DNA from 2 places in the Bacillus sp. JJ664 genome. Region 2 is predicted to be linked to the other one. Evidence: predicted binding sites of a transcription regulator. Region 2 holds the regulator's gene; the other holds the start of a gene.
The links. Region 2 encodes NrdR, which represses ribonucleotide reductase genes. Its sites were predicted from a motif close to AACACNATATATNGTGTT; they were not measured.

Region 1: the regulator NrdR is predicted to act here: its motif matches at 1,185-1,202, upstream of nrdI (class Ib ribonucleoside-diphosphate reductase assembly flavoprotein NrdI).

What each region holds. Positions count from the first base shown of each region.
Region 1 is NZ_JBALMS010000064.1:7,789-12,457, forward strand. Features, by position in the region: partial or broken gene nrdE (class 1b ribonucleoside-diphosphate reductase subunit alpha) at 1-747, opposite strand, end outside; gene nrdI (class Ib ribonucleoside-diphosphate reductase assembly flavoprotein NrdI) at 734-1,093, opposite strand; gene ykzS (protein YkzS) at 1,449-1,643, opposite strand; gene V7056_RS11860 (hypothetical protein) at 1,729-2,037, opposite strand; gene V7056_RS11865 (YkvS family protein) at 2,216-2,401, shown strand; gene V7056_RS11870 (DUF6254 family protein) at 2,748-2,858, opposite strand; gene V7056_RS11875 (M3 family oligoendopeptidase) at 3,377-4,669, opposite strand, start outside.
Region 2 is NZ_JBALMS010000040.1:16,975-21,643, forward strand. Features, by position in the region: gene dnaI (primosomal protein DnaI) at 8-949, opposite strand; gene V7056_RS06925 (replication initiation and membrane attachment family protein) at 962-2,383, opposite strand; gene nrdR (transcriptional regulator NrdR) at 2,420-2,890, opposite strand; gene speD (adenosylmethionine decarboxylase) at 3,075-3,461, opposite strand; gene V7056_RS06940 (glyceraldehyde-3-phosphate dehydrogenase) at 3,795-4,669, opposite strand, start outside.

The sequences.
Region 1 (4,669 bases), on a different contig from region 2:
GTCCCAGTGGAAAATATTTAAATATGTTGCACCAGCACCTTTACGTTGGCCAAGCTGGTTTGCATATGAGAATGAATCTTCTAATAGCTTCATTACAGGAACAACACCACTTGCAGCGTTATCAATTTCTTTGATTTGTTCTCCACGTGCTCTAAGCTTAGATAAATTCAGTGCAACGCCACCGCCAATTTTTGAAAGCTGCATTGCTGTATTAATTTGAAAACCGATAGAGTTTAAACTATCATCCATTTCAAGTAAGAAACATGAAACCATCTCACCTCTTCTACTTCTACCAGCATTTAAAAACGTCGGAGTAGCAGGTTGATAGTTTTGTTGAATCATCATTTTCGCTAAATTTAATGCTTTATCAATATTGCCTCGTCCTAAATAAAGAGCAACGATTGCAATTCGATCTTCATATCCTTCTAAATAAAACTTTCCATCGTTTGTTTTTAATGCATAGTCCTTAAAGAATTTAGATGCTGCCATATATGATTGGAAAGTAAATCCAGCCTGATAAACTAGTTCATACATTCTTTCAATCTCAGTAAGGGAGTATTCTAATTCTACCTGATAATAATAGTTTTCTTGAGTCATATACTGTAAGCGTTCTTTAACAGAAGAAAATTGAATTTTTCTATCTTCTACTTCTTTTAGGAAACAAAGTAACGCTTCTTTATCTTTTTCAAGATCAAAAAAACCATCCTTTTTAATTGTTAATTCATTATTCAGCTCAATATGTCTCAAGCTTTTCCACTCCCTCAAGAAAATATTGTATATCACGACTTGTCCCTGACATTTCGAATTTTGACAAGACCGGTACGTTATATGTTTTGGCAATTTTATCTGCACTGGCTGCAAATGAATCTCCCCAGTTTCGATTGCCACTTGCACTTACTGCTCTTAGGTAATTTGAATTTTTCTCCAAAAAATGATGTACATTGTCTGGAACACTTCCAAATCCAGTAGTATAGGTTACAAGAATATAAGGTTCTTCGATTTTTAGTCCATCTTTTATTTGAATTGACGGCATTCTAATTTTATTGACAAAACGTTTAACATTGCCAGTCATTGAACTGTAAACTATCACCATAGGATCACCTCATTTTATATGTAAGAATATTTTATGAATATTTAAAATTCTCATGTTATATACCTACATATTGTATTACCTTTTTATAACAAACACAATATATAGTTTCCTAAATGTAAAAATAAACATTTCGACAATCTCACTCAGAATGAAACAATAAGAGAAATTTAACAAATTATGGAGAAGAGTGCAATAAAGTGTAAAACGATTTTTTTGTCAATTGAGCCATACCGAGAAACATAAAAAAAATACCCAATAACACCTTGCAAAACAAGAAAAAAGTAAAAAAAACTTTTTTTTTTTGCAGTTGGTTTCATGAGTACTTCTTAAAAAGTTATATATTTTTAAATATTTGTTAACTTCTAGCTTCTTCTATATATGTATAAATTACATCGCCACCATGTTGAGCAATTCCTCGGAAGTGTTTAAAATCCTCTCGATTCACTATAATTTGTCTAAAGGTTAAAAAATCTTCTTTTTTGATCATTATTTGTGTAATTTCACCGTTTTTAAGTTGTTCAATTAGATTCAGCATTTCATTTTGTTCCATATTCTCACCCTTTAATAATAGATCTAATTTGATTACTGTTTTAAAGCTTCCATCTAACATTATCAAAGATGTTACTATATGAAAACTAAATTTTTACATCTAAAATTTTCTCGGTGACAAATACATTTGGATCTTCATTCTTAACTAGCATGACTTCGATTTCTCCATCTATTATGACTAAAAATGCTTTTGGTATTAATTCTAAGCCAGTTCCAAGACATTCAAACTGAACTTTTGCATGCCCCTCTCCTAGTAGAACGACCATTTCAAAAAATGGAATGACAATGATCTGATCAAAAAATAAAATTGGATCACCAATCAAAGTATTACTACCGACAAATTCTTTTATTTCTTCTTCTAAATCGTACTGTAATTCTTCAATCCATTTCTTCAAGAAAGTAACCTCCAAAAAGTGCTACATCCATTTTTTACCCTTCTTGTAATTTTTAAACATATTTTTGAATTTAAATTGACTAAATTGTAAAAAAATATTCAATTTTCTCTTTACCTTTAAACCGTTTTCATGCATTATAGAAGGTGTAAAATGAAAACTTTTTATAGGAGATACGCTCATGAAAATTGCAGAAGCTGGAAATATCATTGAGTTTAAACAAGGGTTAAAAGGAAGAGTTCAAAAAGTGAATAAAAATTCTGTCATAGTAGACATATCGATAATGGAAAACTTTAGAGATTTAGAAATGGAACCGCTAACAGTTGTAAACCATAAAAATTATAAAATTGTAAGAACCGCAGAATAATTGTTCAATAGATAAGTTCGATAAACACATTTTGTGTTCCAGTAACGTTTTAATTTAAACATGAATCGTCAGTTACTACGTCTTGTTGAGACTAGTAAATTAATCAGATTATTAATTGTAAAAGTTTTCTTGTATTTTAAAGAATGACAATATAATAGAAACCTTATCTACATACTTTTACATTTTTTTAAAATTTGTAAAATAATAAGCGTTTCAATCATCCTAAGTCCCGTGTGCGTCACGGGACTTTTTTTATGATTACATTTGTTAATGTGAGTAAACTGGATAATTTTTTCAGATTTGGACATAAAACCAATCTAAAAAAATTGAAAAGAGCAATTTTATATTATTTGGTTTCTTTGTCCAATTCTTTAAAAGATTTTACTTTTTCATGTGGTTGCTGGTTCGTTTTTCTTTCATTCCAAAAACGTTCTTTTTCACTTTTTGATTTCGTCATCATTCCACCCCCTTATGTAATTTCGTTTTTTATCCTTTCACAAAATTGTAGATTTTATGTAATCAATCATTTTTACATATTTTATACAAAATTCACTTGTAAAAAATAGCGTTTGTTATTAGGTGAACTTCAAAATTTTTTTTTTGCTAATGAGCTTTGATTATTCACACCGTTTTAAAAAGGAAGATTTGAATGAAGATTTGAATGAACTTTTTAACAAAGCATAATTTTAAAAATGCTGTAGCCGTTTTTATTATTTCATTTTTATTAATATTTGGTAGTTTGTACTCCTATTCAAAATTAAAGGTCGGGGAGCTTCTAGATATTGAATTTGCTATTTCTGTTCAAGTAGTATACCCTGGACAAATTACCACGAATCTTGAAAATACTTTTAAATCAATTGATGGTATTATAACTTTATCAAGCTCGTCATTTGAAAGTGTATCTGTCATGAATTTAGAATTTACTTTTTTCAATACGAAAAAACTCCGATTCAAGTGCGAATCGGAGTTTTCTTATTATAGGCTGTGATCATTAACCCCATCTAACCATTTTTTGACCGGTGCTAATGTTGTTTCGATACTTCCTTCATTAAAAGGTGATTCTAGTTTTGCTTCACTTACTAGACCTAAAAATGATTTACTGCCTCCTAATTGACATAAGCCAACATAGTCTGACCACGCTGCATCACGATCTTCATGCATTTTATTCCAAAATTGTAATGCACAAATTTGGGCTAATGTATAATCGATGTAATAGAAAGGTGATTGGTAAATATGCCCCTGTCTTTGCCATAAGCCACCTTTTTCTAAATAGCTATTGCCATCATTTACGCGATGAGGTAAATATTTAGCTTCTAATTCTTTCCAAAGACCATGTCTTTCTTCTGGTGTTAATTCTGGTTTTTCATATATTGCATGTTGAAATTCATCAACTGCAACACCATAACTAATAAATGTAACGGCACTACTTAAATGAGTAAAGTAATATTTCTCTGTATCCTCTTTAAAGAAGTTTTCTTGCCACGGCCAAGTAAAGAATTCCATACTCATTGAGTGAATTTCACAAGCTTCATATGTCGGCCAATAATACTCTGGGGTATTAAATTTACGACTCTCAAAAACTTGGAAAGCATGACCTGCCTCATGCGTTAAAACATCGATATCTCCTGAAGTTCCATTAAAGTTAGAAAAGATATAAGGTGCTTTGTAATTAGGAATATAAGTACAATAGCCTCCTCCCTGCTTTCCTTCTTTCGCAACTAAATCCAATAAATTTTCATCAAGCATGAATTGGAAAAATTCACTTGTTTCTTTTGATAGTTCATCGTACATTTTTTTACCGTTTTCAATAATCCACTCTGGACTACCTTTTGGAGTTGCATTTCCTGTTACAAACTCGAATTTATCATCATAATAGTAAAGCTGATCAACACCAATTCTCTTAGCCTGGCGCTCCCTTAGTTCAGTAGCAATTGGTACAATCGTGTCATAAACTTGGTCTCTAAACTTTTTCACATCGCTTGCATTATAATCTGTTCTTAACATTCGAGCGTATGCTAATTCAACAAAGTTAGAAAATCCTAATTTATTTGCAATACTAGAACGAATTTTTACTAACTTATCAAAAATTAAATCAAATTTATCCTGGTTTTCAGAGAAATAACCAAAGTATGTATCATAAGCAACTTTTCTTACTTCTCTGTCCTTATCCTCGAAATGAGCTGAAATTTGTGCTAATGTTTTCACCTCTCCGTAGAATGGTAGCTTAGCTGCAGCAACCAATTTACCATATTCAGTCGTCAATTTATT
Region 2 (4,669 bases):
TTTGTTTTTATGATGTGATATGTCTACGATTTGAACCAGAAATCCTAATTGGCTTCGCTAAATAATTAACACGATCTACAATGCGGGCTGCTTTTACTTGTTCTTCTTCTCCACGTTGTGAATATGTCAAATGGTGTTTTAATTGAGTGATATCTGCGTTTGAAGTAAAAAATGTAGGTAATTTTTCAAGCATACGATATTGAAGAATCGTACCTAGTATTTCATCCCTTGCCCAACTTGACATTTGTTCTGCCCCTATATCATCGAGCATCAATACTTCAACTTTTTTAACAGCTTGTATTTTTTCTTCTAATGTCCCTTCACTGATTGAGCTTTTTAATTCACGTAAAAACTCAGGCAAGTACACAAGCATTGATGAAATTCCTTCTTCTGCTAATTCATTTGCGATAGCACCAAGGATATATGTTTTCCCTACGCCGAATGGGCCGTGTAAATATAGCCCTTGCATCATTTTTCCTTTTTCAAAATTTTTAACAAATTGATCAGCAGCTATAATTGCTTCGAGGCGCCCATCTTCTTCTGTTGATAAATTAGACATTGAAGCTTGGAGCACATCTTTAGGTAGGTACAGGCACTTAATTAATGATTCATGCTTCTTACGTTGATCATTCTTTAAACCATTTGGACATCGATCATACTGAACATCAATTCTTTTTCCTTGTATGATTAGATGCGGATGATAGCCTTGAACCAAATTTTTACATCCTTCAAAGGTTGGGCAATCATGACATTCAACACTTTGACCTATATACTCATAAAGCTTATTTAAGCTTTTATCGATCATTTCATCTGTAATTTCATTTTTATTTTGAATTAAAAATGGTGCAACTTTTGGGTGACTGCGGACTTCATGTCGCATTTTTTCAAATGTATTTTGGAATTGTTTATTTTTCATTAATGCAGAGAATGCGTTTTGAATTGGTTCCATTTCGTCCTCCCGTTACCGTTTTTTCTTATTTTTATACATCTCAAGTTCTTTTACTAATAGTTTTCGTTTTTCATCAACCGAAGTGTCATTTGTCTCTACAGTTTTCGGAGCTACACTTGCTTCACTTGGTTGTAACCAGTCAGGTACGATTTCAGTACGAATTGCTTTGTTTCGTCTATTACCTGTTCTTGCCTTCGCAGCTGTTGCACCTTGTCTTGTCTCTTCAAATTCTTTTCGAGCAAGATCCATCGCTTGCTTTACTGTTGTTACACCTTTTCTTGCCCAATGGCTTGCGATTTTAATAACATAATTTCTAGACAACTTCTTATCTAAACGAATCATCACATAGTCAATTAATACATTTGCTACTCCAGGAAGTAACTTTTGATCAATCATAATCTCTTCAATAATTTTTAAATCTGCCTCACTTGGCTCTGCACCACCAGATATTTCTTTTAAATATTGGCGAGGTGAGATTGTTTCAAAGCATTGAATTAGTTTTTCTTCCTGTGTAGTTGGTTCTGCTTTCAGTTCTCTATGCTGAATTGGTTGAACCTTCTCAACAATCGTAGGCAATGCTTCATGATGTTGAAATTGATACCATTCTCTTGCTTCTAAACGCAGTGATTCAGTATTAATTTTATTTTCATCGTTTAATGCACGCATGACAATCGTTTTCATTTGAATTGGGTTAATGCCATATAAAAAAGCTAGCTTTAAAATGGTATCTTTAACTTCTACAGTAAAAGATCGTTTTGGAACAAATGAATCAGATAAACCATCTAAAAATAAATCATAATCAAACTCTTCCATTTTGACAGAAATTTTTAATGGCTGCTGCTCTTTTAACAACCTAGTATTCTGCGTTTCACTTTGAGTGATCTCATTATTCTTTTGTATTTCATGTAGTTGTTCCATTGTAACAGTTTGAAAAACGGAATCAAATGAACTAGAAATATCACGATATCCCTCTTTGGAAAACGTTTGTCTACTAAAAAAGTTTTTCGCTCGTTGATATTGAGTTTTACCGATTGTTTTGAAAAGGAAGATATTTAATATAGGATCTTCAAAAAAAGAATGGGGATCAAGCGGAGATTGAAGTTCATAAAGTAACTTCTTAGTACCTTCTTCAGACCCTTCATACACTTTAAGTAAACCGATTCCCTCTAACATTAACCTTTGCTCATAAATTGTCTTTAAATTTGTTCTCATCCCAAGCATTAAAGAATGATGTGTTAAATTATTTGGATTGAGGTCTGTTTGTTCACATTCACTCCATAAAGTCATGTACAAGCTTAATGCCTGGCTACCAATGATTGGTTGATACAACATCGTTAAAACCTGTCTGTGAAAATTATGTAAATATCCTGCAGCCAATACCGTGTATGGATCTGCAGGCAGAACATCCATCCAATGTTGCTTTTCAATAGACATTCAAACAATCCTTTCTTGTATCAAAAGAGCGAAGTACTATTCGTCCTTACCTCGCTCTTTGTTAATTAAATCTTTTAATTCATCAATGAATACATTTATATCTTTGAATTGACGATAAACTGATGCAAATCGAACATATGCAACTTCATCAACTTTAGATAAATGATCCATAACCATCTCACCTAAAACTTCACTTGGAACTTCAGATGTCCCACTATTTTTTAATTCTTTTTCTATATTATTAATAATGCCTTCAAGTTGAGATAATGATACAGGGCGTTTTTCACATGCCTTAATAAGACCTCTTAACATCTTATCTTTACTAAACTCCTCACGAGCTCCCTCTTTTTTAACAACTAAAATAGGATTATCTTCTACTCGTTCAAAGGTAGTAAAACGATGCTGACATTCTTCACATTCACGTCTTCTTCTAATTGATCGACCTTCATCCACAGGTCTGCTATCAAGTACTCTTGTCCCATTATAATTACATGTTGGACATCTCATCGTTTCATTTCAACTCCAAACACAGTTTTGTTAAACAGACTATTATAACTCTATACTATAACAAAATTCAAATAAACTAAAGTATGAAATGTGGAGGCGACTGTTCAGCTGCGACAAGCATAAGGAGAATAATCCATTTTTATAGACAAAAAAGAGAGGTGAATAATCACCTCTCTCCATTTTTTTAGTTACCACTAACAACTTTTACTTTATTAACTTGAATGGGACCCATTCCTCTAGGTAGCTCAACATTTTCACGCGTATCAGCTTCAAGAGCCTCAGCGATATAGTTTGCAGCTACATTTGGATCAATTCTATCACCGCAAGTGTAAACATCAATACTTGCATAACCATGCTCAGGAAAACTGTGAATAGTTAAATGTGATTCTGAAATGATTACGACACCACTAACGCCATGAGGAGCGAACTTGTGAAAAGCAACTTCACGAATTTCTGCACCAGAACGTAATGCAGCATCAACAAAAGTTTCCTCAATAAATTTCATATCATTTAATTTTTCTGTGTTACAACCCCATAATTCCGAAATGACGTGACGACCCATAGTATCCATATTCATTTCCCCCTTAAATAATTTTACATGACCCCTATTGCAAAAGTATGATCAACTACCACGGGGGAAAGTTAGTCCAAAGAGGTCCTAACCCTTTAAGTAATTAGTTATACTTTTAGAAGTTCACGAAAGTTAGTATACTTTTTTTAAATTTGAATTGCAAGATAAATTTCATTTTTTTGTAATTTACTAGTTTAAATGTGAAAAAAATATGTATAATACAAGCTATTTGCCCGAGTGCCCAGCATTCTTGCAAACTTCGAAAAGACTAGCCGATTATGAAATCAACTAGTCTTTTGTATTCGCTTACATTAGTTTGTGAAATTACGATTCTTAGTTTTGAACTGGTTCAAGCTTAGAAATTTTAGCAGCAACAATTGACACTAAGTCAACTACACGTCTAGAATAACCCCACTCATTATCATACCAAGCTAATACTTTCACTTTTGTCCCACCAATCACCATTGTTGAAAGTGAATCAATAATCGCAGAATGTGTATTGCTGTTAAAATCAATTGAAACTAATGGTTCATTACAGAATTCGATGATTCCATGCATTGAACCTTTTGAAGCTGTTTCAAATACTTCATTTATTTCAGCAACTGTTACTTCTCTTTTTAAATCAACAACTAAATCTACAAGTGATACGTTTGGTGTTGGTACACGTAATGCCATACCATGCAATTTACCATCTAAATGAGGTAATACTTTTGAAAGTGCTTTAGCTGCTCCAGTTGTTGTTGGAATGATTGACTGGCTACAAGCACGCGCTCTACGTAAATCTTTATGTGGATTATCTATATTTTTTTGATCATTTGTAAATGAGTGAACTGTCGTCATTAATCCATTTACAACTCCAAATTGCTCATCTAATACTTTGACAACTGGCGCTAAACAGTTCGTAGTACAAGAAGCATTTGAAATCACATTGTGTTGTTCTAAGTCTAATTTTTCATCGTTTACACCAATTACAACAGTTATATCTTCATTTTTACCTGGTGCAGTTAAGATGACTTTTTGAGCTCCTGCAGTTAAGTGCATTTTTGCTTTTTCTGCATCATTAAATTTCCCAGTAGCTTCGATTACGATATCAACATTTAGTTCGTTCCATGGAAGTAACTCTGGATTTCTCTCACTAATTAGGTCGACACGTTTTCCATCAACAAGTAAGTGATCAGCATTCGCTACAACCTCACCGTCAAATTTCC